Regions from separate parts of the Rhizobium sp. R86522 genome, predicted to be linked through region 2. Evidence: predicted binding sites of a transcription regulator. Region 2 holds the regulator's gene; the other holds the start of a gene.
The links. The regulator PhoB, encoded in region 2, activates phosphate uptake and scavenging genes when phosphate is short. The targets are predictions, from matches to a motif close to TGTCATNNANCTGTCAT.
Positions count from the first base shown of each region.

Region 1: the regulator PhoB is predicted to act here: its motif matches at 10,980-10,996, upstream of ppk2 (polyphosphate kinase 2).

Region 1 is NZ_JAXHBX010000001.1:4,012,125-4,028,293, reverse strand. Features, by position in the region: gene SJY08_RS19480 (DNA translocase FtsK 4TM domain-containing protein) at 1-1,915, shown strand, start outside; gene SJY08_RS19475 (outer membrane lipoprotein carrier protein LolA) at 2,026-2,697, shown strand; gene SJY08_RS19470 (exodeoxyribonuclease III) at 2,814-3,620, shown strand; gene SJY08_RS19465 (cyclic nucleotide-binding domain-containing protein) at 3,643-4,098, opposite strand; gene SJY08_RS19460 (response regulator transcription factor) at 4,216-4,899, opposite strand; gene SJY08_RS19455 (L,D-transpeptidase) at 5,051-5,581, shown strand; gene SJY08_RS19450 (aldo/keto reductase) at 5,734-6,564, shown strand; gene SJY08_RS19445 (nuclear transport factor 2 family protein) at 6,634-7,140, opposite strand; gene SJY08_RS19440 (transporter substrate-binding domain-containing protein) at 7,362-8,159, shown strand; gene SJY08_RS19435 (amino acid ABC transporter permease) at 8,197-9,015, shown strand; gene SJY08_RS19430 (glycosyl transferase family 90) at 9,012-10,019, shown strand; gene ppk2 (polyphosphate kinase 2) at 10,024-10,917, opposite strand; gene SJY08_RS19420 (hypothetical protein) at 11,026-11,166, shown strand; gene leuC (3-isopropylmalate dehydratase large subunit) at 11,248-12,657, shown strand; gene SJY08_RS19410 (EamA family transporter) at 12,840-13,670, shown strand; gene rplS (50S ribosomal protein L19) at 13,739-14,269, opposite strand; gene SJY08_RS19400 (sulfite exporter TauE/SafE family protein) at 14,548-15,294, shown strand; gene trmD (tRNA (guanosine(37)-N1)-methyltransferase TrmD) at 15,276-15,968, opposite strand; gene rimM (ribosome maturation factor RimM) at 15,976-16,169, opposite strand, start outside.
Region 2 is NZ_JAXHBX010000001.1:3,323,438-3,339,606, reverse strand. Features, by position in the region: gene pstC (phosphate ABC transporter permease subunit PstC) at 1-889, shown strand, start outside; gene pstA (phosphate ABC transporter permease PstA) at 886-2,244, shown strand; gene pstB (phosphate ABC transporter ATP-binding protein PstB) at 2,266-3,066, shown strand; gene phoU (phosphate signaling complex protein PhoU) at 3,113-3,826, shown strand; gene phoB (phosphate regulon transcriptional regulator PhoB) at 3,852-4,535, shown strand; gene SJY08_RS16110 (GcrA family cell cycle regulator) at 4,663-5,208, opposite strand; gene SJY08_RS16105 (aspartate aminotransferase family protein) at 5,646-6,848, shown strand; gene argF (ornithine carbamoyltransferase) at 6,863-7,780, shown strand; gene SJY08_RS16095 (Hsp33 family molecular chaperone) at 7,900-8,889, shown strand; gene SJY08_RS16090 (MYG1 family protein) at 8,979-9,914, opposite strand; gene apaG (Co2+/Mg2+ efflux protein ApaG) at 9,994-10,386, opposite strand; partial or broken gene SJY08_RS16080 (O-succinylhomoserine sulfhydrylase) at 10,578-11,755, opposite strand; SAM riboswitch at 11,801-11,879, opposite strand; gene SJY08_RS16075 (2'-deoxycytidine 5'-triphosphate deaminase) at 11,954-13,051, shown strand; tRNA gene SJY08_RS16070 (tRNA-Gly) at 13,134-13,207, shown strand; gene SJY08_RS16065 (NADPH-dependent FMN reductase) at 13,218-13,769, opposite strand; gene SJY08_RS16060 (glycosyltransferase family 2 protein) at 13,832-15,679, opposite strand; gene SJY08_RS16055 (transporter substrate-binding domain-containing protein) at 15,838-16,169, shown strand, end outside.

The sequences.
Region 1 (16,169 bases), 690 kb from region 2:
CCGACGCCTGTTCGGATTGACCTCCAGCGATCGTCGCGAGCGCGATTTCGAACAGCCCTATGATTTCAACGATGACGAATTCGGGACACTCAACGAGCCGGTGCGCGCCAAGGCACCACCGCTCAATGCTCGTGTTGAACCCTCCCTGGATGGCGCACCTCTGCGCCCGACCGGCCGCTCGATCGTATCCCCGCCGCCCATGTCGGCTGGACACTTCGATGACGACGAAGACGATTTCGGTCTCGACGATCTGCCGCGGCCGGCCGGCATCCTTTCCGACGACGGCGTGCGATCAGCGCCGGCAAAGGCTGCCGGAGCCTCGCCGCGCGTTGCGGCACCCGCAGCACGGCCCAAGCCGGGCGCCCGCATGGAGCGCGACGCGCAGGGATCCTTCCTGCGTCCCGAAGGTTTCCAGCTGCCGTCCGTCCATCTTTTGGCCGAGCCGCGCGCCATTACACGCGACGCCACGCTGTCTGCCGAGGCACTGGAGCACAATGCCCGCCTGCTGGAGGGTGTTCTCGACGACTTCGGCGTCAAGGGCGAGATCATCCATGTCCGGCCAGGCCCGGTCGTCACGCTCTACGAGCTCGAGCCGGCACCCGGCATCAAGTCGTCGCGCGTCATCGGCCTTGCCGACGACATTGCACGTTCGATGAGCGCAATTGCCGCCCGTGTCGCCGTGGTCCCCGGTCGCAACGCGATCGGCATCGAACTGCCCAACCAGACGCGCGAGACCGTTTACCTGCGTGAATTGATCGGCTCCCGCGACTTCGACGGCAACAAGGCAAAGCTTGCCATGGCGCTCGGCAAGACGATCGGCGGCGAACCGGTGATCGCCGATCTCGCCAAGATGCCGCATCTGCTCGTCGCCGGCACCACCGGTTCAGGTAAGTCGGTCGCCATCAACACGATGATCCTGTCGCTCCTCTACAAGATGACACCGGAGCAGTGCCGCCTGATCATGATCGATCCGAAGATGCTGGAACTCTCCGTCTATGACGGCATCCCGCATCTTCTCTCTCCCGTTGTCACGGATCCGAAGAAGGCCGTGGTTGCGCTCAAATGGACCGTCCGCGAGATGGAAGAGCGCTACAAGAAGATGTCGAAGATCGGCGTTCGCAACATCGACGGCTTCAACGCCCGTGTCGCCCAAGCGCTCGAAAAGGGCGAGGTCCTGACCCGCACCGTGCAGACCGGCTTTGACCGCCAGACGGGCGAAGCGATCTACGAGACGGAAGAATTCGACCTGCAGCCCCTGCCCTATATCGTCGTCATCATCGACGAAATGGCCGACCTGATGATGGTGGCCGGCAAGGACATCGAAGGCGCCGTGCAGCGGCTTGCACAGATGGCCCGTGCAGCCGGTATTCACGTGATCATGGCAACCCAGCGCCCATCGGTCGACGTCATCACCGGTACGATCAAGGCCAACTTCCCGACCCGTATTTCCTTCCAGGTGACGTCGAAGATCGACAGCCGGACCATTCTCGGCGAACAGGGGGCCGAACAGCTACTCGGCATGGGCGACATGCTCTACATGGCCGGTGGCGGGCGCATCCAGCGCGTCCACGGCCCCTTTGTCTCCGACCATGAGGTCGAAGAAATCGTTGCTTACCTCAAGACACAAGGGTCACCGCAATATCTCGAAGCGATCACCGTCGACGACGACGAGGATGGCGAAGATGGCGGCGGTCCTATTGGAACCGGAAACCTCGGCGAATCGGATGACCCCTATGATCAGGCGGTCGCCATCGTGCTGCGTGACGGCAAGGCGTCGACCTCCTATGTCCAACGTCGTCTCGGCATCGGCTATAACCGTGCCGCCTCCCTGATCGAGCGCATGGAGAAAGAGGGCATCATCGGCCCTGCGAACCATGCCGGGAAACGCGAAATTCTGGTGCCGACCGAAGAGTAGGCACCAATCGGTTCTGGGATGGAACAAGCGGACGTGCGGACGAGTTGCCGCAGCGGCACAGGCGATGACGGTCATGAAGCCGCCGCCTTTTTCGGCGAGACCGAAAGCATATGAAGGAGTATCGCATGAAAGAAATCAAGGAACGCAGCGCCCGCCTCCCGATGTTGGCCAGCCGTCGCCAGTTCGTGCTGGGTACGGCCGCGATTATGGCTTGCGCCGCTCTGCCGTTCCCCGCCTTCGCACAGGCGGGCGCGGCCCAGCAGATCGCCGACCATTTCTCGAGCGTGAGCACCATGATGGGCGAATTCGTCCAGTTCGGTCCGCGGGGCGAGCAGACAGGCGGCAAGTTCTTCATCGAACGTCCGGGCAAGCTGCGCTTCAACTATGAACAGCCATCGCCGATGCGCGTGATTTCCGATGGCAAAAATGTCGTCATCGGCAATACCAAGCTGAAGACCTGGGATCTCTACCCGCTCAACAAGACGCCGCTCAGCCTGCTTCTCGCCAACCGGATCGATCTCGGCAACCAGATGGTCCGCGACGTCAAGCAGGAAGCGGACCTGACAACGATCGTGCTCGGCGATCGGACGATCTTCGGCGATTCGACGATCACCCTGATGTTCGATCCGAAGTCCTACGAACTGCGCCAGTGGACGATCACCGATGTGCAGAAGAAGGATACGTCGGTGATGATCTTCAATGTGCAGAACGGCGTGCAGTTCGACCCGAGCGTGTTTGAAATTCCCTATGCCGAAGTCCACGGCCAGAAGCGCGGCGGCTAAGACATTCTGTTTCGACCTGTGGAGAAGGCGGCAGATCGCAAGGGATCAGCCGCCTTTTCCTGTTCATGGGCACCCGAACACCTTAAGAAGCCAAGGGAACATTCAAGGCGGCCACGATGACACTCGCAATCACGACCTGGAACATCAACTCGGTGCGTCTGCGCCTGCCGATCGTCCAGGACTTCCTCAAGCGTGAAAATCCGGACATCCTGTGCCTGCAGGAAATCAAGTGCCAGAACGACCAGTTCCCGGCAGCGGAGATCGCAGAACTCGGCTATTCCAACATCGTGATCCATGGGCAGAAGGGCTACCACGGGGTGGCAATCTGCTCGAAACTGCCCTTGGCGGAGGACCACCGGCAGGATTACTGCGGCGTCGGCGACAGCCGGCACATCTCGGCAGTCTTCGAATGGGCCGGACGGAGGATCCGCCTGCACAATTTCTATGTGCCGGCCGGCGGCGACGAGCCGAACCGCGAGATCAACCCGAAATTCGGGCACAAGCTCGACTTCATCGAAGAGATGAAGGCCCTGTCCGCCGAGGCGGAACCGAACACGGGCTCCATTCTGGTCGGCGATCTCAACATTGCGCCGCTCGAACACGATGTCTGGTCTCACAAGCAGATGCTCAAGATCGTCAGCCATACGCCGGTTGAGACCGAAGGCTTGCTCGACATCATGCGTCAGGGCAAATGGGTCGACCTGATGCGCCAGCACCTACCGGCTTCGGAAAAGCTCTACACCTGGTGGAGCTATCGGGCGAAGGATTGGGCCGCAGCGGACCGAGGCCGCCGTCTCGATCACATCTGGTCGTCTGCGGATCTCGCGCCACTTCTGTCGCGCGTCGATATCCTCAAGGAAGCGCGTGGCTGGAACCAGCCTTCGGACCATGTTCCGGTGACGGCCCGCTTCCAGAATCCATAGCAGGCGATATAACGTCGGCTATTCAGGAGAATTTCGGCGCGAGCGCTTCCGCCCCGTCGATCAGAGCCGCAAGCGACTGCTTGATACGCCCCTCGACCTGGCGCGCCATCTGCGGATACTCCTCGAGCAGTCGGTGGAAGAGCGTGCGGGTGATCCTGATGACGTCGACATCCTCGACCGCAACGGCAGTGTATTTGCGCTCCACCATGGTGATCAGGGCAAGCTCGGACAACATGATCCCGGGACCGACCCGAGCTTCCAGATGCGGCTTTCCATCACGGCCGATGACATAAAGTTCGATCTCGCCGCGAACGACGACATAGGCGCATTCTGCCGGCGCCTTTTCCCGGAAGAGAGCCTGACCCGCTGCGACCTGCCTGTGCTCGGCACCGAAAGCGATCAGCCGCAACTGATCCTTGTCCAGACCGGAAAAGAGAGGCAGAGCCGACAAAAGCTCGATATCGTCGCTGAGTGACATGACGTTTCCTGGTCCGATCGGGCATCCTCGATACGCCCGCTGTCAGTCCATAACGCAAAACGGGGATGAAAACGACACAGAGGTCGCCTTCATCCCCGTCGCATTCTGATCCGTCGTTCAAGGAACGATCTTGTAGCCGCCGTTTTCGGTGACCAGGATTTCGGCATTCGAGGGATCGCGCTCGATCTTCTGGCGAAGCCGGTAGACATGGGTTTCGAGCGTATGGGTCGTCACGCCGGAATTGTAACCCCAGACCTCTTCGAGCAGAACATCGCGCGTCACCACTTTCTGGCCGGCGCGATAGAGATAGCGGATGATTGCGGATTCCTTTTCCGTCAGCCGGATCTTCTTGCCGTCCTCCGTCGTCAGCAGTTTCTGGCTCGGCTTGAAGAGATAGGGACCGACCCCGAACGTCGCGTCCTCGCTCTGCTCGAACTGGCGCAATTGCGCGCGGATACGGGCGAGCAAAACGGCGAAGCGGAAGGGTTTGGTGACATAATCATTGGCACCCGCTTCGAGGCCGAGGATGGTATCGGAATCCGTGTCGTGACCCGTCAGCATGATCACCGGAGACTTGAAACCGCCCTTGCGCAGGAGCTTGACCGCTTCGCGGCCATCCATGTCCGGCAGCCCGACATCCATGATCATCAGATCGATCTGGGCGGCTTTTGCCGTCTGCATGGCGCGGGTCGCATTGCTTTCCTGCATGAGCGCAAACTCTTCGTAGAGCGAGAGCTGCTCGACCAGGATCTGCCTCAGATCGTCGTCATCATCTACAAGCAGAATGGTCCGCGTCGTCATCCGTTATCCTTCCGAATTGGTCCCGTGCTCGGGTCTTGCTGCCCAAGTACACCGGATGTAAGCCTTACTCGCAGCCGTTTAAGGGCTATGAATACAACAATATTCACGAACAAGGCAAAAAGTCGTGACCAAGAGGCGGAATGCAGCGAAAATCGCACGCTCAGCAGTCAAACGACTATTGGTCCGCCCCGCTCCCGGCAATCAAAGACAGGCTATTCTTCAGGCGGGATCATTGACCTTTCGAGCGGCCCTCGGCCGCGGCGGCCGCACCAGTCGCAAGCGTGAGGGTGATGGCGCGACACCGATCGCGGTCATGCCTCTGCTCTTTGCCTATCGCCGGGGTGACCGAGGGCCCTGGCCCTCCACCCTCTTGAGCATGCGCCGATCATCATCCGACATGCTCTGGTGCGACGCAGTCGGCGACCCGAATTACAATCGCCCCGTCCGCGCACCCTTCAAACCCAGTCATGAAACACTGCAGCGGACCGACGAGTTGTATGACGTCTGCATCGTGCTCGACTGGAACCTGCGAAGCCGCAAGCGCAGATGTGGCTCTGCAATCTTCTTTCACATCGCAAGACCCGGTTACACACCGACAGAGGGCTGCGTCGCCATCAGTCCTCGGGATATGCGGCGCCTGCTCCCTCATCTCGGTCCCAGCACCACGCTTCAGGTTCTTTGAACGGAGATTAAGGGCTTTTGCGCGGAGCGGGCCTTTCACCGATGGCGGAGCATCCTAAATACCGGGAAGGCGGACGGCGCTTTTTTTGCGCCTCTTCGTGACCGCCAACGATTTCGCGCCAAGCGCAACCAATGACACATCTGGAGATATTGATGACAGACCAGACGCATATTGCCCTGAACGACGGCACCCGCATTCCCCAGGTGGGGCTGGGCGTATGGCAGACCCCGAACGACGAAGCGGCTCCGGCCGTCAAGGCCGCGCTTTCGGCCGGCTATCGCCATGTCGACACGGCCGCCGTCTATGAAAATGAAGAGGGCGTTGGCGAAGGCATCCGCCAGTCCGGGATCGACCGGTCGGAAATCTATCTCACGACCAAGCTCTGGAACACCGAACAAGGCTATGACCAGACGCTGAAAGCCTTCGATGCCAGCCTGAAGCGGCTGGGAACCGATTATGTCGACCTCTATCTCATCCATTGGCCTTCGGCTCATCGTGGCCTCTTCGTCGACACCTGGAAGGCATTCGTGAAGCTGAAGGAAGAAGGACGCGCAAAGTCCATCGGCGTGTCCAACTTCTATCCGGAGCACATCGAGAAGATCATCGCCGAGACGGGCGTAACCCCGGTCATCAACCAGATCGAACTTCATCCGGACTTCCAGCAGCGCGAGGCGCGCGCCTTCCATGAGAAGCATGGCATTGCGACGCAATCCTGGAGCCCGCTGGGCCAAGGCAAGCTGCTCGGTCATTCTGCCATTGCTGATATCGCCACCAAGCTCGGTCGGACGCCGGCTCAGGTCATCATCCGCTGGCACATCGACAATGGTCTTGTGGTCATTCCGAAATCGGTCACGCCGTCGCGGATCAGCGAGAACTTCAAGGTCTTCGACTTCAAATTGTCGGCGGAAGATCTGGATACGTTAAACGGTCTCGACGATGCGGGCGCCCGTATCGGACCGGATCCAAAGACGACAACCTTCTGATTCACGTGAGACACTGCGGATCGACATGAGACGGGCCGCCTCCCGAGAAGGAGGCGGCCCGTCTGCCGTTCACTGTTTGACGGCCGAATCCCAGTGCTCGTCGGCCTTGCCATCGACGATCCGCCAGGTGTCGTACCATGTAGTGGTGTAGGTCTTCGACGGATCCTTGGGATCCTTCTCCTCACGGACGATGCCGACGGTCACCAGATCGCCCTCGGCTGTGACGAAAGCCACGGGGGTCGAAAGCTTCTCGGGGATCGGTTTCTTCTCGACTTTCAGGACCTCTGTGAAAAACGCGACGACGGTATCCCGGCCCGACGCGACGTTCGGATTGTGCTGGATGTAACGCTCCGTCAAAAAGCGGTCGGCCTGGTCCCAGTGCCCGGCCTCCAGAAGGTCCCGCATGATGTGATAGACGACCTGCTTGTTGGCATGCAGCTTTGGATCGGGGCTCGTGAACAGAGCCTCCTTGTCGGCCGCGGCAACCACAGCCTCCTGAGCGAAAACCGGTGCGGGATGGGCCAGCGGTGAAAACAGGCTGAGGGTAACGGCAAGAACGGCCGATTGCTTGATCATGGTTTCAACCTCAAAGACAGCAAGGGAAGACCATCCGTTGATATCGCTTGCTGACCGATGCAGGTAGAAGGCAGTTTTTTCAGCCGAAGTCTGTAAAACAGAACCGCCACGAGATCTGCTCCACAAGAACAAGGAGCCGGAGATGCTCTCCTGTATGGGCGCTTCTTGCCATCCCTGAACAAGATGTGACACTGTGCGCTGCCACAATTCGGGAGATTTCCATGCTGTTTCGCCGCGCTGTCCTTGCCGGTCTCTCCGCTCTTGCCCTGCTGCCTCTTTCGGCCCATGCAACCGAACTGCCGGATCTCGGCGGCAAGACGGTCGTCGTGGTGACGGAAAATGCCTATCCGCCGCTGCAGTTTGTCGACCCGAAATCGGGTCAGCAGATCGGCTGGGAATATGATGCGATGAACGAGATCGCCAAGCGGCTGAATTTCACCGTCGAGTATCAGAACACCTCCTGGGATGCGATGATTCAGGCCGTGTCGGACAACCAGTTTGAGATCGGCATGACCGGCATCACGATCAAGGAAGACCGCAAGGAGAAGGTCGATTTCTCCGACCCTTACATGCGCTCCGAGCAGTTCATGCTGGTTCGCGGTGACGAGAGCCGGTTTACCGACGGCAAGAGCTTCGCCGCCGTTGAAGACGGTCTTGTTGGCGCACAGCCGGGCACGACCCCCTTCTACACGGCCGTTTATGAGATCCTCGACGGCAACGAGCAGAACCCGCGCATCAAGCTGTTCGAAACCTTCGGCGCGACCGTCCAGGCACTGAAGACCGGTGACGTCGACGTGGTGCTGACGGACGGCACCGCCGGCAAGGGCTATGTCGATGCCTCGAATGGCGGGCTGAAGCTCGTCGGTGGCCCGCTCGGTTCGGAAGACTTCGGCTTCATCTTCCCGAAGGGCTCCGAACTCGTCGCTCCCGTCAATGCTGCGATCGCCGCGATGAAGGCCGACGGCACCATCGAGACGCTGAACAAGAAGTGGTTCCTAGACTACAAGATGGGCGAATGAACCGCGTCCGTGCCTGCGACCTGAAGGCGGGTGACTGATGGCATTTCAGACCCTTCCCCAGGGTGACCAGAAAGGCGATCGGCCCTGGTGGCTGATCGCCTTCCTTGTGCTGGCGGCAGCCCTTGCTGGCGTCATCTTCGTCAGCGACCTCTATGCCCAGGTCTTCAACACGGTGGCCAAGGGGCTCTGGGTGACGATCTTCGTCACGCTGATCGGCTTTACCCTGGCGACGGCGCTTGGCCTGCTGATTGCACTCATGGGAATGTCGGACAGCCTTGTCCTGCGCCAGATCGCCCGTTTCTACGTCGAAGTCGTGCGCGGCATTCCGATCATCGTCTTGCTCTTCTACATCGCCTTCGTTGGTGCGCCAGGCTTCGTCGCACTCTACAACCTCGTAACGTCACCCCTCGTATCGGCGGGCCTTGCCGAGCCGATGGTGGTGCGTGACATCTCCCTGATGTGGCGTGCGATCATTGCGCTGATGATCGGCTATTCGGCCTTCATCGCCGAAATCTTCCGCGCCGGGATCCAGTCGATCGACAAGGGTCAGATCGAGGCGGCCAAGGCGCTTGGCTTGAGCCGCGGCCAGCGCTTTCGTCTGGTGGTCTTTCCTCAGGCGATCCGCGTCATCTTCCCACCTCTGTCGAACGACTTCGTGGCCATGGTGAAGGACTCATCCCTCGTTTCGGTCCTCGGGGTTGCCGACATCACCCAGATGGGCAAGGTCTACGCCTCCGGCTCGTTTCGCTTCTTCGAGACCTATTCGATCGTGGCCTATGTCTATCTGGTGCTCACAATCGGCCTGTCGATCCTCCTGCGAGGCTTTGAACAGCGCATGAGGGAGCGTCGCGGATGAGGCTCCCTTCACTTGGCGGCACAGCGACGACCATCAACCGGGTCCGCTATTACGCGACGGGAATTGCCCGTCACGCGTTGCCGAGGGAGTGGTTTCTACAAAGAAGCAAGTCGATCCTGCGCGATCTGGAAGACGCGCCGGAACTCGATGAACTCGTTCGGCGCGCAAATTACTGCAACAAGTTGGGTCACGGTGCCGCAAAACCGGGTGTGAGGCTTGATGCAGTCGATCGAGGCCGGAGCCGCTACTACTTCGATCTGGACGAGTATCTGCGCTACTTTCCCACCCAACTGAAGGTCAACTATCTCTTCGGTGACGTGACCTGGGTTCCGAACGCGCCAAGCCTTGTCAAAAGTCGCCCGACTGACGGGGAGAACGGAAACTCCGTGCTTCTGAACCTCGACAAGCTCAGGCATTTCCGGCTGTGCTACGATGACACGCCCTGGGAGAAGAAGAAGCCCATGGCCGTGTGGCGCGGAGCGCTCAACAATCCGCTGCGCTCCGAACTGCTCCGCCGGCATCATGAGAGCGCGTTTGCCGATGTCGGCCATGTCGGGGACACCAAGGAGGGCTTCAGGTCAAAAGGATTTCTGAGCCCGCAGGACCAGATGGGTTATCGCTATATCCTGTCCATCGAGGGCTTCGATGTCGCCACCAACCTGAAATGGATCATGGCCTCCGGCAGTGTTTGCGTGATGCCGAAGGGGCGCTACGAGACATGGTTCATGGAAGGCGGCCTGATCCCTGACCGCCACTTCGTCGAGGTGCGCCCCGATTTCAGCGACCTAGAAGACAAGATTGCGGCGCTGGAACGGGATCCGCTTTGGGCGCAGGACATCGTGGCGAACGCCAACGCCTATGTTGCCTCGTTCTGCGATCGAAAGACCGAGCGCAAGATCTCCCTGCTGGTGCTCCAGAAATATTTCGAAGCGACGGGACAGCTTCCCCCATCAGCCTTCAGCCACCTTTTCTTTCAGCAGACGCGCGAATTTCAGCCTGGATGAACCGTCAATAGGTTTCAGGGACATACATGTCCGCCGGCACGGGATGGCGGATATAGTCCTCATTGCGCACCCGCGCGGGAAGCTCGATCGTTTCCTTCGGCACATGCTCGTAAGGCACTTGCTTCAGCAGATGCGCGATCATGTTGAGACGCGCCTTCTTCTTGTCGACGGCCTGGACGACCCACCAGGGTGCCTCCGGGATATGCGTGCGCTCCAGCATCTCTTCCTTGGCGCGGGTATAGCTTTCCCAGTGTACCCGGCTTTCGAGATCCATCGGCGAGAGCTTCCACTGCTTCAGGGGATCGTTGATCCGCATCCGGAAGCGGAATTCCTGCTCCTCGTCGGTGATCGAGAACCAGTATTTGACGAGGATGATGCCGGAGCGCACCAGCATGCGTTCGAATTCCGGGACGGAGCGGAAGAACTCTTCGAGCTCGTCCGGCGTGCAGAAACCCATGACCCGCTCGACACCGGCGCGATTGTACCAGGAGCGGTCGAACAGCACCATTTCACCCGCCATCGGCAGATGCTGCACATAGCGCTGGAAGTACCATTGGCTGCGCTCGCGCTCGGTCGGCGCCGGCAGGGCGACGACCCGGCAGACGCGCGGGTTGAGCCGCTGGGTCACGCGTTTGATCGCGCCTCCCTTGCCAGCCGAATCACGGCCCTCGAACAGCACGACCACTTTCAGCTTCTTGTATTGAACCCAGTCCTGCAGGCGAACCAACTCATGCTGGAGGCGAAAGAGTTCGCGAAAGTAGATCTTCCGGTCGATCATCGGTTCGGACATGCCGTCGGCGACGAGCTGGTCAAGCCTATCCTCCTCCAGCTGCTGCTCCAGCTCCTCGTCGAAGCTGTCGAGGAGTTCGGTCTTGATGCGGTGGATCTCTTCGTTCATGGCGCCGGTTCCGAATGGAGTTCGATACTGACGAAGATCAATCATGCTTGCAAGAAAGCTTCATGACAGTCGCATGTCATGGGGCACTCGAAGCAATTGCCGACATTCATGAAAACTGGTATGACGCCGGTCATGGGATCGAAATTCGGATGCCTCGCGAACCAGTTCATCGTGCTGCAGGACCACAAGCGTCTGCCGGCACGCTTCTTCGCGCGCGTTCAAGGGGCCCTTGCGAGCCTTCGCGGCTGAGCTCCTGTGACCGGACAACCGGCGCGATAAGACCTCACACTTCAAGAAATCCCGTTACTTCAGTCTGGATGGAACTCACCCATGAGCGCACCTCGCACCCTTTACGACAAGATCTGGGACGACCACGTCGTCGATCGTCAGGACGACGGCACCTGTCTTCTCTATATCGACCGTCACCTCGTGCATGAAGTGACGAGCCCGCAGGCCTTCGAAGGTCTGCGCATGGCAGGCCGCAAGGTCCGCGCCCCGCAGAAGACGCTGGCAGTCGTCGACCACAATGTCCCGACCTCGCCGGACCGCCACCTCGGCATCAAGAACGAGGAAAGCCGCATCCAGGTCGAGGCGCTTGCCACCAACGCAGCCGAATTCGGCGTCGAATACTACTCGGCTTCCGACAAGCGTCAGGGCATCGTGCACATTGTCGGTCCGGAACAGGGCTTTACCCTGCCGGGCATGACCATCGTCTGCGGTGACAGCCATACCTCTACGCATGGCGCTTTCGGTGCACTCGCGCATGGCATCGGCACGTCCGAGGTCGAGCACGTGCTCGCCACCCAGACGCTGATCCAGAAGAAGGCGAAGAACATGCTGGTGCGCGTCGACGGGAAGTTGCCCGAAGGCGTCACGGCCAAGGACATCATCCTCGCCATCATCGGCGAGATCGGCACGGCCGGCGGCACCGGCCACGTCATCGAGTTCGCCGGCGAAGCGATCGAAGCCCTGTCGATGGAAGGCCGTATGACCGTCTGCAACATGACGATCGAAGGCGGTGCCCGCGCCGGTCTCATCGCGCCTGACGAAAAGACCTTCGAATACATCAAGGACAAGCCGCGCGCGCCCAAGGGCGAAGCCCTCGAGCAGGCGCTTGCCTACTGGAAGACGCTGAAGTCCGACGAAGGCGCGCATTTCGATCGCGTCGTCGTGCTCGACGCTGCCAACCTGCCGCCGATCGTCTCCTGGGGTTCCTCGCCGGAAGACGTCGTCTCCGTCGAAGGCGTCGTTCCCAACCCGGATGAGATCGCGGATGAAAACAAGCGCACCTCCAAATGGCGTGCACTCGACTACATGGGCCTGAAGCCGGGCACCAAGATCACTGATATCGCGGTTGATCGCGTTTTCATCGGCTCCTGCACCAATGGCCGCATCGAGGACCTGCGCGAAGTGGCCAAGGTCGTCGAAGGCAAGACGGTCGCCTCGACTGTTTCCGCCATGATCGTTCCGGGCTCTGGCCTCGTGAAGGAACAGGCGGAAGCCGAAGGCCTCGACAAGATCTTCAAGGCTGCCGGCTTCGACTGGCGCGAGCCGGGCTGCTCCATGTGCCTCGCCATGAACGACGACCGCCTGAAGCCGGGCGAGCGTTGCGCCTCGACCTCGAACCGCAACTTCGAGGGACGCCAGGGCTTCAAGGGCCGTACCCACCTGGTATCGCCGGCCATGGCAGCCGCAGCCGCCGTTGCCGGCCACTTCGTCGACATCCGCAGCTTCAAGTAAGTCGGCATCAGACTGATGACACCAATGACCGTCCGCTGAAAAGCGGGCGGTTTCTTTTTGGCGCCCCGTTGCAAAGGTAGGCGAAGCGGCTATCGTCGCGATGTCATAAAACTGTCACATACCGCCCGCGGAACTCCCATGAACATCAGTGAATTCGCCCTCTCGCACCGCCGGTCGCGATCGTGAGTGCCGTTGCCATTGGGCTGGCGCTCGTCGCCGCGATCCTGCACGCCAGCTGGAATGCGTTCTTGAGGACCGGAGCCGATCAACTCTGGTCGATCACCGTCATGAGCCTGACCGGAAGCATCATCACGCTTCCCCTACTCTTTACCGTTGCCATCCCGGGCGCCGCCGCGTGGCCCTATATCCTGGCCTCGGCAGGTCTGCAGGTGGGTTACAGCCTGTTCCTGGTCGCAGCCTACAGGCATGGCGAGCTCGGCCAGGTCTATCCCATCGTTCGCGGCACCGTGCCTCTGCTTGTCACGCTGGGTGGCCTCGTCTTCTTTGGTGAGGTACTGGGACCCTGGCAAACACTGGGCGTGATCCTGATCGCGACCGGCATCATGAGCCTCTCGCTGGGCAAAACCCGGGCTGCAACTTCGTCGATCCTCTTTGCGCTGACGACCGGCCTCATCATCGCCTGCTATTCGACGGTCGATTCGCGCGGCGTGAAGCTGGTCGAACAACCCATCGCCTATGCTCTCTGGGTGCTCTTTCTCTTTGGCATCATGATCACAATCGCCTTTGCCGTGACACGCAGGGGCCTGGTGATCGACCTGCGCTCGCCGCTGACCTGGAAGGCGGCCGGCGGAGGCGTCGTTGCCATGTTCGCCTATGGCCTCGTCGTCGTGGCCTACGCCTATGCCCCGGCGGGCCTCGTCACGGCGGTGCGCGAAACGAGCGTTGTCTTCGCGGTTCTGATCGGCGCGCTACTGCTGGGTGAGCCTCTGACGTTCCGGCGCCTGGTGGCATGCGTCATCGTCGCCGGCGGCGCAATCAGCGTCAGTCTCTGACAGACCGCCCAAACGAAAAAAGGCTCCGGAAACCGGAGCCTTTCGTCATGCGATATGCTGGCAGCTGCTTATTCGGCAGAAGCTTCTGCGGCTGCTGCAGCTGCAGCGGCCTTTTCAGCGGCTTCGGCTGCTGCCTTTTCGGCGGCCAGTGCCTGTGCTGCTGCGACCTTCTCGGCTTCCAGACGTGCCTTTTCCTCGGCAACGGCGGCGCGTTCGGCGTCGTTCAGCTTGCGAGCGCGGGTGCCGGTGTTCTCGACGATACGAGCCGACTTGCCGCGACGATCGCGCAGGTAGTAGAGCTTTGCGCGACGGACCTTACCGCGGCGAACGATTTCGACGCTTTCGACGAGCGGCGAGTAGACCGGGAATACGCGCTCGACGCCTTCGCCGTAGGAGATCTTGCGAACCGTGAAGCTCTCGTTGATGCCGCCGCCCGAACGAGCGATGCAAACGCCTTCATAGGCCTGTACGCGGGTACGGTTGCCTTCCTTGACGGTAACGTTGACGCGGACCGTGTCGCCCGGGGAGAATTCCGGAAGCTTGCGCTTGGCTTCGATCTTGGCGGCCTGTTCGGCTTCCAGCTGCTGAATGATGTTCATGTCTAACCTCGGTTTTCTTCTGAAACAGCCAGAGCGCTCAACGATGATCCCTTGGAACGAGCCTGAGGATATTGACCCTGACGGGCCGGAGCGAATTCGCAGTTCTTTGTTGTGGCAGACGGGCGAAGAGCCCATTTCCGAGGCGGGCAATACACCAAGACGCTCCGCTTGTCACCCCTAACGCGGCGAATTTTTGCATGGCCGATCCCGTGCGAAGCCTTGCGGCGCAGGAACTCTCCTCCTATCACGTCCTCCTCATCACGGTGGAGATAGTTCGCATGTCTATGGCTCTGATCGCCCTGCTCTTCGCATCCGGCTTTCTTTCGGGAGCAGTGAATGCCATTGCGGGCGGTGGGACCTTCCTGACCTTCGGCGCGCTGACCCTCGCCGGCCTTCCCCCGATCAGCGCCAACGCGACCTCATCGGTCACGCAGTTTCCGGGCTATATCACCTCTACGCTTGCCTATCGCGCCGAGCTCAAGGAGATGAAGCGCGGCGCAATTGTGCTCGGCATCGTTTCGGCAGTCGGAGCGGTTGGCGGTTCGCTCTTCCTGATCTCGCTGTCGAACCCGGCCTTCCGCTCCATGGTCCCTTGGCTGCTGCTCGGTGCGACCGCTATTTTTGCAGCCGGCCCCAAGCTGAGGCCGAAGTCCAAGGGTGAAAGCCATCCCGCAAGCCCTCTGGGTCTTGTGATGCAGGCTGTCACATCCTTTTACGGTGGCTTCTTCGGCGCTGGAATGGGCATCATGATGCTCGCCTCGCTGGGCTTGGCAAGCGGCGGCGACTATCACCGGCTGAACGCGCTGAAGAACTTCCTGTCGATCGTTATCGCGGCCGTCGCCATCGTGATCTTCGCCAGTGCAGGCGCACTATCCTGGCTGCATGCGGCCATCATGATCCCCGCTGTGGCGATGGGCGGTTATGCAGGCGTCGCGATGGCCAAGAAAGTGCCGCAGAACGTGCTGCGCTGGCTGGTCGTGGCGGCCGGACTTGGCCTTGCCGCCTACTACTTCTTGACCGGCTGATTGGGCAGCAGGTCAGGGCGCCGTTCGCGGGTAAGCTTCACCGCCTGCTCATGGCGCCATTTTTCAATAGCTGCGTGATTTCCCGACGTCAGCACTTCGGGAATTTCCCGCCCCTCGAAGACCTGGGGGCGCGTGTATTGGGGGTGTTCTAGCAGCCCGCCTTCGAAACTTTCATGCACGCCGGACAGTTGGTTGCCCATCACGCCGGGCAAAATGCGCACCACCGCATCCAGCAGCGTCAGCGCTGCCGGCTCGCCGCCGGAAAGAATGTAATCACCGATCGAGACTTCTTCGAGCTGGCGCGCATCGATAACCCGTTGATCGACGCCTTCAAAACGACCGCAGACGATGACTACGCCCTCGCCTTCAGCGAGTTCCCGAACACGTTCCTGCGTCAGCGGACGACCGCGCGGGCTCATCAGCAGCCGCGGCCGTCCATCGTCGGCTATGGAATCAATCGCGCGCGCAAGCACATCGGGCCGAAGCACCATGCCGGCACCACCGCCCGACGGCGTATCGTCTACGCTGCGATGTTTGTCCTCGGCGAATTCGCGGATCTGGACTGCTTCGATCGCCCAGTCGCCCCGCTCCAGCGCCCGGCCCGCCAAGGCCAGTCCGAGATGGCCGGGAAACATGTCCGGATAGAGCGTCAGGATGGAGGCCTTGAAGGGCATGGCGCGGTCAGCGGCCATTGTTCGGCCGCGGCTTGCCGCCGGCATTGCCGTAGGGCTTCTCTTCCCCATCATCCTTCAGGCCCGCTGCAATCGGATCGACAAGCAGGCGTCCGCCTTCGAGATCGATCTCGAGCACGGCCGCTTCGGAAAAGGGAATAAGCACGGGGCGCTTGCCGGGGCCCTTCAACTCGAGCAGGTCAC
Region 2 (16,169 bases):
TGTGTCGGAAACCTTTGTGCGCTGGCTGTTGATCGCCTCGGCCGGCGTGGCGATCCTGACTACTTTCGGCATCGTGATGTCTCTCCTCTCAGAGAGTATCCGCTTCTTTGGACTTTATCCCATCTGGGACTTCTATTTTGGCTTGACCTGGAACCCGCAGTTCCGCGGCGGTTCCGAACTTGGTCTGATCCCGCTTCTATGGGGTACGCTCTACATTAGTTTCGTTTCGATGTGTGTAGCCGTTCCAATTGGCCTGTTCGCGGCGATTTACACGGCAGAATATGCCTCGCCGCGGGTCCGCTCAGTGGTCAAACCGGTGATTGAAGTGATCGCCGGCATCCCGACCGTCGTGTTCGGCCTGTTTGCACTAGTGACCGTCGGCCCGTTCCTGCGCGACTATTTCGCCATGCCATTTGGTCTCGGTAATTCGGGGTCCTCGGTTCTCACCGCCGGGCTCGTGATCGGCATCCTCAACATCCCCTTCATCTCGTCGCTGGCCGATGACATCATCAATTCCGTGCCGCAGTCGATGCGCGACGGGGCTCTGGGCCTGGGTTCGACGAAATCCGAGACCATCCGCAGGGTCGTGCTGCCTGCGGCCCTTCCCGGCATTGTCGGGGCTGTCCTGCTCGCCGCCAGCCGTGCAATCGGCGAAACCATGATCGTGGTCATGGGGGCAGGGGCAGCCGCCAAGCTGGACTTGAACCCCTTCCAGGCCATGACGACGATCACCGTGAAGATCGTCAGTCAGTTGACGGGCGACCTTGCCTTTGACTCGCCGGAGACGCTCGTGGCCTTCGCGCTTGGCCTAACGCTGTTCGTGATTACGCTTGGGCTCAACATCTTCGCGCTTTGGATCGTGCGCAAATACCGGGAACAATACGAATGACCGACATCATCGATCGCACTCCTTTCGCAATGCCGCAGGCCGGCAGTTCGCTCATGAGCGAGACCCCGCTGATGAAGCGTCGCAATGCCGCAGAAATTCGGTTCCGCATGTATGGTGTCGCCGCGATCGTGATCGCGCTGCTCACCCTGGCGATCATGCTGTTCACCATTATCCGTGACGGCTCTTCGGCATTCGTTCAGGCGACGATCAGCTATCCCGTCGTGATCGACGCTGCGGTCGTGGACAAGACCGGTTCGCGCGATCCGGCGCAGATGGCTTCGGTGACGACGATCGGCTACGCGCGCATCCTGGGTGAATCTCTGGTCAAGTATCTGGCCGAAGAGGGTATTGCAGTCGAGGGCATGTCCCGAAAGGAAGTCACCGACATGATTTCCAAGGATGCTCCGGCTCGGCTGCGCGACACTGTCCTGGCCGATCCGTCACTGGTAGGCCAGACGATCACTGTGAACGTTTTCGCCACAGGCCGCGTGGATGGCTATCTCAAGGGTCGCGTGACGCGCGAAATAGCTGAACGGGATTCCAATGTGACTCCCGCGCAGCTGGACCTGGCCGACAAGCTGGTCGAAGCTGGCATCCTCGCATCGAAGTTCAACTGGAGCTTCATCACGGCGCCTGATGCGTCCGACTTGCGCCCGGAAGCCGCGGGCCTTGGCATCGCCATCATGGGTACGGCCTACATGATGTTCCTCGTGGTGATCATGTCCTTGCCTCTCGGCGTGGCTGCCGCGATCTATCTCGAGGAATTCGCGCCGCGAAACTGGTTCACCGATTTGATCGAAGTGAACATCTCGAACCTTGCTGCCGTGCCGTCGATCGTTTTCGGTATCCTTGGACTTGCGGTCTTCATCAACTTCGTAGGGCTCCCGGCATCCTCCCCGATTGTCGGGGCGCTGGTCATCACGTTGATGTCGCTGCCGACCATCATCATTGCGACGCGCGCCGCGATCCGTGCCGTCCCGCCATCCATTCGCGATGCCGCTTTGGGCGTCGGAGCGTCGAAGATGCAGACTGTGTTCCACCATGTCCTGCCTCTGGCCGCGCCCGGCATCATGACCGGAGCGATCCTCAGCCTCGCATCCGCAGCGGGTGAAACCGGCCCGCTGCTGCTGATCGGCATGGTTGCCTACGTGGCGAACTATCCGGCGGGGCCGTTTGAAGGTGGCTTCCTCGACCCGGCCAGCGCACTCCCGGTACAGGTCTATTCCTGGGCGTCGCGTGCCGATCCGGCCTTTATCGAACGGTCCTCGGGTGCCATCATTGTTCTGCTGCTCTTCCTGCTGGTCATGAACATCCTTGCCATTGTCCTGCGCCGCCGCTTCGAGCGCCGTTGGTAAATCCCAGAAGGACACCCTCGAATGTATCACGCATCCATATTGACGGAGACTTCCGTGAACCAGCCCAAAATCAAGATCACCGCCCGTGGCGTGCAGGTGTACTACGGCGAAAAACATGCCTTGAAGGATGTCAACGTCGACATACGGGATCGCGCTGTAACGGCCTTCATCGGCCCATCGGGTTGCGGCAAGTCGACCTTCCTGCGCTGCTTGAACCGGATGAACGACACGGTGTCGATCGCCCGCGTCTCGGGTGATATCCAGATCGATGGCGAAGACATTTACGACAGCCGGGTCGATCCCGTGCAATTGCGGGCCAAGGTTGGCATGGTATTCCAGAAGCCCAACCCGTTTCCGAAGTCGATCTACGAAAACGTGGCCTATGGGCCGCGCATCCATGGTCTCGCCGCCAAGAAGGCCGACATGGACGAAATCGTCGCGACGTCTTTGCAGAAAGCTGGCCTCTGGAACGAGGTGAAGGATCGACTGCAGGAAACCGGCACCGGTCTGTCCGGCGGCCAGCAGCAGCGGCTGTGCATCGCCCGTGCGATCGCGGTCAGCCCGGAAGTCATCCTGATGGACGAGCCCTGCTCGGCGCTCGATCCGATCGCGACCGCCAAGGTCGAGGAGCTGATTCACGAACTGCGTGAAAATTTCACGATCGTCATCGTGACGCACTCCATGCAGCAGGCAGCCCGCGTCTCGCAGCGTACCGCCATGTTCCACCTCGGCGAACTGGTCGAGGAAAACGACACCGACAAGATGTTCACGAATCCGGATGACCAGCGCACCCAGGACTACATCATGGGCCGCTTCGGCTGAGCCTCCAGGTCACCCTCGGCTCACCTCAAATTCAAGGACGTTTCTCATGGGTTCCTCTCACATCTACTCTGCCTTCGACGATGAACTGAAGTTCCTGATGCGCCGCATTTCCGAAATGGGCGGTCTGGCGGAACAGATGGTCGCCGAAAGCGTGCGTGCTCTGGTCAACTCCGACGCCGCCCTCGCCCAGAAGGTGATCTCCGACGACGTGCTCATGGATGCCATGGAACGTGAGATCGGCGACAAGGCCATCGTCACGATCGCTAAGCGTCAGCCGGTCGCATCCGACCTGCGTGAGATCATCGGTGCCCTTCGCATCGCTGCCGATCTCGAGCGTGTCGGCGACCTCGGCAAGAGCAATTCCAAGCGCGTTGTGGCCATCCAGGCGACCGGCGTGCCGCGCAAACTCGCGCGTGGCCTCGAACATCTCTCCGACCTGGCACTCGCCCAGCTCAAGGAAGTGCTCGATGTCTACACGACCCGCTCGGCTGAGAAGGCGAAATCGATCCGTGACCGCGACGAAGAGATCGACGCGATCTACACCTCGCTGTTCCGGGAACTCCTGACCTACATGATGGAAGACCCGCGCAACATCACGAGTTGCACCCATCTTCTGTTCTGCGCCAAGAACATCGAGCGCATCGGCGACCATGCGACCAACATCGCGGAAACCATCTACTACATGACCACCGGCGCCCAGCCGGAAGGTGAGCGACCGAAGGAAGATCTGACGTCTTCCGTCGGCGCGATCACCGAGTGACGTTGGCCAGCGAGGTTTGTTTTTGATGCAGCCGAAGATTGCCGTGGTAGAAGACGAGGAGGCCTTGTCCGTCCTCCTACGCTATAACCTCGAAGCCGAGGGGTATGAGGTCGAGACGATTCTGCGAGGTGACGAAGCCGAGATCCGGCTTCAGGAGCGCGTGCCGGATCTGCTGATCCTGGACTGGATGCTTCCGGGCGTCTCCGGCATCGAGCTGTGCCGCCGGTTGCGCGTGCGACCCGAGACCGAGCGTCTGCCGATCATCATGCTGACGGCGCGCGGCGAGGAAAGCGAGCGCGTGCGTGGTCTGGCGACAGGTGCCGACGACTATGTCGTCAAGCCATTCTCGACCCCGGAACTGATGGCACGCGTCAAGGCCATGCTGCGGCGTGCAAAGCCCGAAGTTCTGTCCAGCGTCTTGCGCTGCGGCGACATCGAGCTCGATCGCGAGACGCATCGGGTGCATCGCAAGAGCCGCGAGGTCCGTCTCGGGCCGACCGAGTTCCGCCTTCTGGAGTTCCTGATGGCGTCGCCTGGCCGGGTCTTCTCTCGCTCGCAGCTTCTCGATGGAGTCTGGGGCCATGACATCTATGTCGACGAACGTACGGTCGACGTGCATGTCGGCCGCCTGCGCAAGGCTCTCAACTTCTCCAACATGCAGGATGTCATCCGCACCGTTCGCGGTGCCGGCTATTCGATGGAAGCCTGACAAGTCGAACCCACCATGGGGCAAGGGCCGCGCGGATTGTCCGCTGCGGCCCTTTTTCGCGGGCGACAGGCGGCAACGAAAAACGGGCCCCGCGGGACCCGTTTAATGCTCTAAGCTTCGCTTGATATCAGCGGGCTGCCTTGCGGCGTTCGCTCACCGGCTGATAGGCGAGCTTCGCGTGATAGGTGCAGTAGGGCGCGCTGTCAGCGATTTCGCAGCCGCAGAAGTGGAAATCGTCCTTCATCGGATCGCCGATCGGCCACTTGCAAGTGCGCTCGGTCAGTTCCGTCAGGGCGAGGCGCCGCGAAATCGGCACGACAACGTTCAGCGGGCGCCGAACTTCGACTTCCTCGTAAGCCTCGACCTCGATCTCTTCCTTCAGCATTGTCGCACCAGCTGCACGGGTCACGGTACGCGTGGTCGTTGCTGCCGCGGGGCGGTTCTGGAAGGTCGCCGGACGCTGGGTCTGCGCCGGACGTTTTGCCGGACGTGCCGCAGTCGAGCTTCCGCCTGCCTTGGCCCGACCCGGAAGGTTCAGTCGGTGTACCTTGCCGATAACGGCATTTCGGCTCACGCCACCGAGTTGTGCCGCAATCTGGCTTGCGCTGAGGCCTTCGGCCCACAGCCGTTTCAGTCTTTCGACCCTGTCGTCACTCCATTGCGCAGTTGTCATGCCACTTCTCTCCGCCGCTCGCGTCTGTCATGGCAGAATCCGTCACCCCTGCTTCGAACGAATTCGAAACATAACCGCCTCGTTACTGTCGGTGAGCACTTCCGCCGCATGCAATCTATTAATGAAATTTAACCTAGTGGCACGCTGACTCCGTGACAAGAGTCGGGGGAATCATCTGGAATCGATTTTCCGGTTTTCCCCAACTTGCTTCCCGAGTGAGTCAAGTATGCAACAGGTGGAATCTTGTCGCGCACGCTTCTGGCGCGAGCCGGCCAGATCGGCGCCTACTCCTGCGATTCCTATGGAATTCGTTGACATTGCAGGGTGAAATGCCGATAGTGCCCGCGCCGCCGCAAGGCGGCATTTTTAATTGTTTCGAGGCCTGCAAAGGGCCGCGCCGTCCCTTGGGCGGATCGTCGAGAAGGAACGTGAAAGCCATGGCCGAAGCTACGCCGCTCTATCAGACCTATAATCGGGCGCCGCTGCGTTTCGAGCGAGGCGAGGGCGTCTGGCTTGTGACGGAAAGTGGCGAGCGTTATCTCGATTTCGCCGCCGGCGTTGCCGTCACCTCGGTCGGCCATGGGCATCCCCATGTCGTCGGCGCCCTCAAAGATCAGGCCGACAAGGTCTGGCACCTCTCCAATCTCTACGAGGTGCCGGGGCAGGAAGTGCTGGCCAAGCGCCTGACCGATGTGACCTTCGCCGACCGCGTCTTCTTCACCAATTCCGGCGCCGAGGCGCTGGAATGCGCGATCAAGACGGCCCGCCGCTATCACTTCGCCAAGGGGCACCCGGAGAAGTTCCACATCATCACGATGGAAGGCGCCTTCCATGGTCGTACCATCGCGACGATCGCAGCGGGTGGCCAGGAGAAGTATCTGGAGGGCTTCGGCCCCAAGGCGCCCGGCTTCGACCAGGTGCCTTTTGGTGACATCGAAGCCGTCAAGGCGGCAATCACAGACGCGACCGCTGCAATCCTGGTTGAGCCGGTGCAGGGCGAGGGCGGCATTCGTCCGATCCCGGTGGAGATGCTGCGCGTCTTGCGCGACCTCTGCGACGAGCACGGCCTGCTGTTGATCCTCGACGAAGTGCAGTGCGGTGTTGGCCGCACGGGCAAGCTTTTTGCCCATGAATGGGCCGGCATCACGCCCGACCTCATGGCGGTCGCCAAGGGCATCGGCGGTGGCTTCCCGCTCGGCGCTTGCCTGGCAACCGAAGAGGCCGCTTACGGCATGAAACCCGGAACGCATGGCTCGACCTATGGCGGCAACCCGCTTGGTATGGCGGTCGGCAATGCTGTTCTCGACGTCGTGCTCGGCGACGGTTTCCTCGACAATGTTCGCGACACAGCGCTCGTCTTCCGCCAGGGTCTCGCCTCGCTGAAGGATCGTTACCCAGATGTGATCGAGGAAGTGCGCGGCGAAGGCCTGATGCTCGGCATCAAGGCCAAGATCCCGAACACCGAACTCTTGTTGGCAATGCGCGACGAGCATCTGCTCGGCGTTCCCGCCGGCGACAATGTTATCCGTCTCCTGCCGCCGCTGACGGTGACCGCCGAAGAAGCTCGCGACGGTCTCGCCCGTATCGAACACGCTGCGGAGCACATCCGCGCCAAGGCCGCAGTCGCAGCATCTGCCTAAGACAGGACCCATTCATGGCATCTCCGAAGCATTTTCTCGATCTCTCCGCCATGACGGCCGGGGACCTGCGCGGCATTCTTGAGGACGCGAAGACCCGCAAGCAGGCGACCAAGGCCGGCACCGCCGACAAGCCGCTCGCCGGCAAGATGCTGGCAATGATTTTTGAGAAGCCGTCCACCCGCACGCGTGTTTCTTTCGATGTCGGCATGCGCCAGCTCGGTGGCGAGACCTTGTTCCTGTCCGGCACGGAAATGCAGCTCGGTCGCGCCGAGACCATTGGCGACACTGCCAAGGTTTTGTCGCGCTATGTCGATGCGATCATGATCCGTACCACTGACCATACCCGTCTCCTGGAGATGGCCGAGCATGCGACGGTTCCGGTCATCAACGCCCTGACGGATCTCACCCACCCCTGCCAGATCATGGCGGACATCATGACCATCGAGGAGCATCGTGGCCCCGTGACGGGCAAGACGCTCGCCTGGACCGGCGACGGCAACAATGTCCTCCATTCGCTGGTCGAAGGTGCGGCCCGTTTCGGCTACCGGATGAACATGGCCGTGCCGCTCGGCTCTGAGCCCGATGACAAGATCCTCAACTGGGCCCGCAACAACGGCGGCGAGATCATGCTGTGCCATGATGCCGATCGTGCGGTCGCCGGCGTTGACGCCGTGATCACGGACACCTGGGTGTCGATGAACCAGGAGCACAAGGCACGCGGCCATAACGTCTTCCAGCCTTTCCAGGTCAATGCGGAGCTGATGAAGAAGGCGAAGGAGGAGGCCCTCTTCCTGCACTGCCTGCCGGCCCATCGCGGCGAAGAAGTCACCGACGAGGTGATCGATGGCGCGCAGTCGGTGGTCTTCGACGAGGCCGAGAACCGCCTGCATGCGCAGAAGTCGATCCTTGCCTGGTGCCTCGGCGCGATCTGAGGCCGGGCAGGGGCTTTGGCGCCCGACTTGACCTTTGGCACGGGTGATCCCATCTGTGCCGTTTCTGATCGGGCCGCTCGGGCCCAGCGTTTGGCGCTTCAAGTGCCGGGAGTACATTCATGTCGATGAGACAAGCAGAACTCGGCGAATTCGGTTTCGCCGGTGACGATCGTGTGGTTCCCTTCCAGGTGGAGGGCCTCGACGTGCGCGGCCGCGCGGTCCAGCTCGGACCGCTGATCAATTCCATTCTCGACCGTCACGCCTATCCGGCGCCGGTCGCGCGGCTTCTCGCCGAAGCCATAGTCTTGACGGTGTTGATCGGCACATCGCTGAAGTTCGAGGGCAAGTTCACGGTCCAGACCAAGGGCGATGGCCCGGTCGACCTGCTGGTTGCCGATTTCAGCTCGCCTGAAAACGTGCGCGCCTATGCCCGCTTCGACGAGCAGGCTGTGGCCGATGCAGTCGCGGCCGGTCGTGCTTCGCCCGAGGAGCTCCTCGGCGAAGGCGTGCTTGCCTTTACCATTGATCAGGGCTCCTTCATGCAGCCCTATCAGGGTATTGTGCCGCTCGATGGAACGTCGCTGGAAGACATTGCCGGCGTCTACTTCCGCCAGTCGGAACAGATCCCGACACGCGTACGCCTGGGAGCCGCCGAACTCTTCGATCGGGATGCAGACGGCAAGCCACGTCGCACATGGCGGGCAGGTGGTCTCATCGCCCAGTTCCTGCCGGATGCGCCGGAGCGGATGCGCCAGCCGGATCTGCACGGTGGAGACGGCGACGACCGGGATGCCGATTTGCACGGCGACGATGCCTGGGATGAGGCTCGCATGCTGGTCGAGACGATCCATGCCGACGAACTGACCGATCCGCAGGTGGGTATCGAACGGCTGCTGTTCCGCCTCTTCCACGAGCGGGGTGTGCGGGCTTACGAGCCAAAGGCGGTTTACGACCGCTGCAGTTGCTCGCGCGAGCGCCTGAAGGGGGTTCTCCAGGGCTTCTCCGCTGAAGAGATCGAGGCGAGCACCGAAGACGGCACGATCACTGTGACCTGCGAATTCTGCTCGACCAACTATGATTTCGAGCCGGGAGAGCTGACGCCGGCTTGATCCAGTGAAGCGCTGAATATGAGAAGGCCGGAGTGATCCGGCCGTTTCTTTGTGTAGAGCGTAGCGGGCGCCGATAAGGCCCACGCTTCTTATGATGCCGGGCGATCGCCGATTACCTGCTCGACCGCGATTTCCGCCATGTCGAGGATCGCGTTACGCGAATTTGCCGCCGCGATGAAGCGGCCGTTGTGACAGAAGGTGGCACCCTTCACACCGCAGACGGCCTCCAGATCGCCATTGCTCAAACCTGCCCAGGCAGCGGGCAGGTCCGCGCGCTGCTCGAAACTGCCTTCCGCCTTGCGGATCCCGGTAATGCACCAGTCCTTGTCGCGCGGGTGAATGACGAAGAGCAGATGGTCGGCGCCTGCCTTGACGATGGCCGGGCGGAATGGCATGCCCATCGTCAATTCCAGGACGCGACCTTCGCCTGTCGCTGCGATCGCTTCCAGAACCATGGTCTCTGCACGCAGCTTGGCCGCCCGCTGGCCGATGGCGGCTTCGACGATCATCCGTGCAATCGAAAGGGCGGACTGGAAGCCGTGATCGTCGGCGCCGGGCTCCTTGTTGTCGAAAACGGGCTTCAGCGTTTCGAGGAGGCTCGGCAGGGTGAGATCGGCCAGTGGCCCGGCCGTTGCCGGGCTGAGCGCGCCATTGTCCATCAGGTCGATGGGCAGAACAAATTTCGCATCGAAGCCCTGGTGGATCGCCTCGATATGATCGGCCGGCAGACCCATGGCCGCAAGATAGGCGCGCCCATAATGCTTCCAGATGAGCCCGAAGGAGCTGTAGGGCTGACCGTCGTCTCGAAGCGGTGCGCCGCGCTGATGATGGTCGAAGATCTGCGCTTCGGCGTCATAGGCGCCGCCAACATCGTAGATGATCCTATCGGATGCCGGAGTGATCCAGTCTGGCGCGCGGCTGCGCACGATCTGTGCGTCTGGGTAAAGCCGCGAGAGGATGACGGACGATAGCAGTTCGTCAGCATGGAAGCCGCCACTATGGGTGACGAGATGGGTAATGCTCATGCCGGTTTGGCCCTCTGGATGGCGTCGGGATCGATGTCTCCAGATAGCGGTTGGTGCCAGTCAACTCAACTGGCAATCATCAATTGAGGGTGCGGACCATGCCTGGGCTGTCGAGGGAAAATGCCGGGATCTCGACGTCGAAGGCCTCTCCGTCGTCGGTTTCCATGCGGTAGGTGCCGTACATCATGCCGGAGGGCGTATCGAGTGGGCAGCCGGACGAGTATTCGTAGGTATCGCCAGGATTAAGGCGCGGCTGTTCGCCAACAACGCCCGGGCCGCTCACTTCGTCAACCTGACCGTTCTGGTCGGTAATGTGCCAGTAACGATGGGTTAGCCGCACGGGTTTTCCCGAGCGATTGGAGATCACGATCCGGTAGCCCCAGACATAGCGGCTGTCATCGGGGTCCGACTGTTCCTCGAGATAGTAAGGTTCGACCAGAACCTCTATGTCCCGTGTCAGCGCGCGATACATGCCTGGACCCTGAGAAAGCTTGTCATCAACATTGATAGAGATGGCGCTCATTGTGGCGGCAGCAAGGGCGACACACAAACACCATGCCTTTTGAAGGGATAACGACGCAACTGCTTACGTCAAGGCCAATGCTCCAGCCGCAACGCCTGTCGCGGCTGAAATATTTGCTTACATGATCGCGGGCGTTGCGTTCAGACTGCCTTGAGTGCCCGTGCGAAGTCGTCCAGCAGGTCCTGCGTATCCTCGATCCCGCAGGAGAAGCGAACCGTACCCCCGAAATTCCGAGCTCTGCCCGGGCCTCGTCGGAAAGGTTCTTGTGCGTCGTCGTCGCCGGATGGGTGATCAGGCTCTTCGCATCGCCGAGATTGTTGGAGATCTTGACGATCTCCATGGCGTTCTGAAGCTTGAAAGCGGCTTCCTTCCCGCCCTTCAGCTCGAAGCAGACCAGCGTTGAGCCGCCTGTCATCTGCTTTGCGATGATGTCGGCCTGGGGGTGGTCCTTGCGACCGGGATAGATGACCTTGGCAACGGCACTCTGTTCCGCCAGGAAATCGGCAATCGCTGCAGCACTCGTGGTCTGCTGCTTCACCCGCAGCGGCAGCGTTTCCATGCCCTTGAGCAGCGTCCAGGCGTTGAACGGCGACATGGCAGGGCCCGTGTGGCGGAAATAGTCGTGCAGGTTCTCGTTGATCCATTCCTTCGACGACAGGACGACGCCACCAAGGCAGCGGCCCTGACCGTCGATATGCTTGGTCGCCGAATAGACGACGACATGCGCGCCGAGTTCCAGCGGCTTCTGGAAGAGGGGGGTCGCAAAGACGTTGTCGACGATCAGCTTCGCGCCGATCTGATCGGCGAGCTTGGCAACGCCTGCGACGTCGATCACTTCGAGCGTCGGATTGGTCGGGCTTTCGAGGAACATTACCTTGGTGTTTGGACGGATCGCCGCTTCCCAATTTGCAAGGTCGCGACCATCGACCAGGGTGCACTCGACGCCGTAGCGCGGCGCCAGCGTCTCGACGACATAGCGGCAGGAGCCGAACAGGGCGCGTGCGGCCACGATATGGTCGCCGGCCTTGACCTGGCAGAGCACGGCAGCAGCAACGGCCGCCATACCCGACGCCATAGCACGCGCATCCTCGGCGCCTTCCATCATGCACATGCGCTTTTCGAACATGTCATTGGTCGGGCTGCCATAGCGGGCGTAGATATAGCCGTCGTTCTCGCCCTTGAAGCGGGCTTCTGCCGCTTCCGAGCTTTCATAGACGAAGCCCTGGGTGAGGAAGATCGCTTCAGACGTCTCGCCATAAGGAGAGCGCAGCGTGCCGCCATGGACGAGGGTGGTGGCCGGGCGCCAGTTCTTGCTCATGCACGTGCCTTTCGAACACAAAAAAACCGGTCGCGTGAACGGACCGGTTTCGTAAACCCGGTCTATTTAGCCACTTGTTTAACGTGGCTGCAAGCCGACCGGCCAAATCACCACGGGATAAGGCAGCAATTACGCCTTCGCGGGCCTTGCGTCAATTGGTGGGCTTTGGTTTTGTCGAGCCCAAACAGGATAGAGAAAATGACCAGTAAACCCGGCATTCTGGCGGACCGCGCCATCGGCGCCTTGTTCGGCCAGGGACAGCTGATCAGCGAAGCCATGCTCGACCACGACCAGATCCAGCCGGCAAGCCTGGACTTGAGGCTGGGCGGCAAGGCGATCCGGGTGCGCGCCAGCTTCATGCCGGGCAGGGGCCATACGGTTGCCGAGAAGCTGGAACGCCTGACCTTGCACGAGATCGATCTCGAAAACGGGGCGGTGCTCGAAACCGGCTGCGTCTACATCGTGCCCCTGATGGAAAGCCTCGACCTGCCGGCGGAGATCTCGGCTTCCGCCAATCCGAAGAGCTCGACCGGCCGCCTGGACATCTTCACCCGGGTGATGGTCGATTACGCCCAGGAATTCGACAAGGTGCCGGCCGGCTACAAGGGTCAGCTCTATCTCGAAATCTCGCCGCGCACCTTCCCGATCATCGTACGCCGCGGTTCGCGCCTCTCGCAGATCCGCTTCCGCACCGGCCATGCGCTGCTCGGCGAGGCCGAACTCTTCGACCTGCACAAGGCCGAGACGCTGGTGGCGAGCGACATGCCGAATGTCTCGGGCGGTGGCATTGCGCTGTCGATCGATCTGAAGGGATCGGGGCCGCAAGGCCTGATCGGCTATCGCGGCAAGCACCACACCTCGGTCATCGATGTTGATCTCAAAGGCGCCCACGAGGTGCTGGATTTCTGGGAGCCACTCTACAGCCGCGGCCGCGACGAACTGATCCTCGATCCGGACGAGTTTTACATCCTGGTCTCGAACGAGGCCGTGCATGTGCCGCCGCTCTATGCCGCCGAAATGACACCCTACGACCCCTTGGTCGGCGAGTTCCGCGTGCATTACGCCGGCTTCTTTGATCCGGGCTTCGGCCATGCGCCGGCCGGCGGCTCAGGCAGTCGCGCGGTTCTGGAAGTCCGCAGCCACGAAGTGCCCTTCATCCTCGAGCACGGCCAGGTCATCGGTCGCCTGGTCTACGAGCACATGCAGGAGCGCCCGGAAGGCCTCTACGGCACGGGCCTCGGCTCCAACTATCAGGCGCAGGGCTTAAAGCTGTCGAAACACTTCCGTTTGCCCTGACGAAAGAGGGGCGTCACCGCGCCGCTTTGTATTCCATTCGGCTTGACACTTCGGCCGAACTGTTGGATTCGTCAGACCGCGCGCGGGTGTAGCTCAATGGTAGAGCAGCAGCTTCCCAAGCTGAATACGAGGGTTCGATTCCCTTCACCCGCTCCAGCTATCCTCCCTACTTCCCCGCAAACTTCGCAAACGCTGCCAGCAGGTCGCCGAGCCGCTTGGCCGTCGCTTCGTCGGTGAGATTGCCGTCGGCATCGAACAGCGTGTGGGCCCGAGATACCATCAGCCGCTTTTCCGAAAATGTCCGGCAGCCGAGCGTGTGCAGCACCGAGAGCCAGGCGTTCTGGCTGAGCAACGTGCCGAAATTGCCGGGTGAAGCGCCGACGAGCGCGAAGGGCTTGTTGCCGAAAACCTTGCCCATGTCGGAAGAGGGGCGTGACAGCCAGTCGATGGCATTCTTGAAGGCGCCGGGGATGCCGTTGTTGTATTCGGGCGTAAACAGGATCACGCCGTCGGCGGCGATGATCTTTTGCTTGAGCGCGGTGACAGCTGCCGGGATGCCCTCGGCTTCTTCCAGGTCTCCGTCATATAGCGGTATGCCGTGAATGCCGGCTGTTTCCATCCGGTAACCGTCTGCCGGCAAGGCTGCGGCAGCTTGCATCAGAGCCGTGTTGAGCGAGCCCTTGCGCAGGCTTCCCGAAATGCCGAGCAGTGTCACCATGTTCGTCGTCTCCCGATCGGATTTGTTGCTTCAACACTATGGTGCCGATGGCGTCCGAGCAATCACTCGGACGCCGGCAAAATGGCTCGACTGGGGCGATGCGGTGTCTTGTTCCAGTGAAAAGGCTTCAGCCTGAGTTCGATCACGGCCTTCCAGGCCGCCAGCGACACGGCCATCCAGTAAACCGGGATCATTGCCCATTTCCAGCCGACGCCCTCCTTCTCGCCCTTGCTCATCGGGGTCGCGCCGAGCACGAAGAAGATCGCGTAGCTTCCGAGGATGTTGAATATGTCCATGGCGAGCAAGATCGTCGTGAAGAGGCTCGGCTGGGCAACCGGGACCTGCATCAGGGAGACCGCAAGCAGCGTGAGGAAGACGATCAGGCCGGGATGGCTGAGCGCTGCAATCAGCATGCCGCCGACCAGGAGCTGAAAGACGAGAAAGGACAGAAATCCCATGTCGCGCGCGGTTCGCAGGGGCTGGCGCATCAGCACTAGCCAGGTCTGCAGCCATCCCTTGTACCAGCGGGTCCGCTGCGCAAGCCAGATCCGGAAATCGGTCGGCGCATCCTCGTAGGTTGGCAGCGTCAGGGTCGATGATCGATACCCCATTCTGTAGAGACGCATGCCGAGATCCGCATCTTCGGTGACGTTGTAGGGATCCCAGCCGCCGCTGGCTCTGAGGAGGGCGGTCTTGAAATGGTTGGAGGTGCCGCCGAGTGGCAGTGGCATGCGGTAGTAGCCGAGGGCTGGCAGTAGTCTGCGGAACAGCGCCGAATATTCGAGCGCGAAAATGGCGCTGATCCAGCTTTCGCCGGCATTGCCGATCACGAGCGGCGCCTGCAGGCAGGCGAGATCCGGCGGACCGAGCCGGAAGGCGTGATAGGCTTCCCTCAACTGCTGCGGATGTGGCCGATCCTCGGCATCGTAGATGGTGAGGAACTCCCCGCGTGCGCCGGCCAGAGCATAGGTGAGTGCCTTGGGCTTGGTGCGCGGCGCCATGGCCGGCACGGCCACCACCTCGACATGAGGGCCGGGATTGGATCGACGGATCGCCTCGATCGTCTCGTGATCATCGGCCTCGCAGACCAGCTTGACGTCCAGGAGACTGCGCGGCCATTCGAGCTCGTCGAGGGCTGCGAGTAGTTGCGGCACGACATCGGCCTCCCGATAAAGCGCCACCATGACGGTGTAGACAGGCAGAACATCGCTGCCATGCTCGAGCTTTGCTTCGCAGACCCGGGGGCGTCGCCCATGCGAGACGACGGCCATGCGCAGCAGGAGAGCAGCCGTATGAAAGAGCGAAAGTGTGAGGTGACTGATGACGGCGGCGAGCATCGGCGCCATGATCGAAAAAAGACAGATCAGACAGAGCCCGGCCCCGGCCACGAAGCCTTGGTCACCGGTCACCACGAGCCGAGCCGAAAGCGGCTGGAGCGTATCGAACAGGCCGCGCACGGCCTGGCCTACGCGTCTGCTCTCCCCGACCTTCCAGCTGGCACGCCGGATGGCAGTCGTCGTCGTCACGACCAGGGTGCCGGCGCCCGGTCCGTTCCGACCGAAGCGTTTTGCGAGGCCCTCCATGTTGAGAATGTGCGGGGCAATCGCCACGATCGGCGGCCGGTCGCTATAGTGCAGCCGCAGCATGCGCGGCTCCGCGAGCTGGGTGTCGCTGTAAGCATGGTCCACAAGCAACGAAGGATCGATTTCCGGCAGGAAGGGCAGGCCATACATCCGCGCCAGACCCGCAAAATAGGCCTCTTCCTCGACGGTGCCGCTGGCGAGCAGTTCGGCCTCGACAGAGGTCCCGTTGACAGCGGCGCGCTTCGCCATCCGGGCAATCATCGGTTTGGAAATGCCGAGCACGTGCAGCAACCGGGCTTCGCATTTCAGCCGGCTCAGACTCTCCATATCGGCCGCGTTTACCGCGCTCCGCTGCTCTTGCCCCCGCGTTGATCCTGGGCGCGCGGCGACCATCCGCGGGCCATATTCCCTCGTCCACACCAAGCTGCTACACGTCATCCGGTCTGAACGACGCCCCACCCTGACCACGGTTGAAGATGATAGAGATGCGCGCAAAAGTTACATCCCTAGATTTTGTGGGGTTGTGGCCCTGGGTCACCGCGATTCTTCTCGTCGCGCTACTGTCCGCGCCGCCTGTGCGGGCTCAGGAAACCGATCTTCCTGTCCTCTTCGACACACGCGAACGGCTGGTGCGGCCGGATGTCAGCAGCGTGCTTCGGCTGCGTTTCCTGACCACCACGGATTTTCCGCCTTTCAACTTCATCGACCAGAGCGGCCGGCTGACGGGCTTCCATGTCGATCTTGCGCGCGCGCTCTGTGACGAGCTCGGTCTTCAGACCCGCTGCCAGATCCAGGCTCTGCCTTATGAACAGTTGAC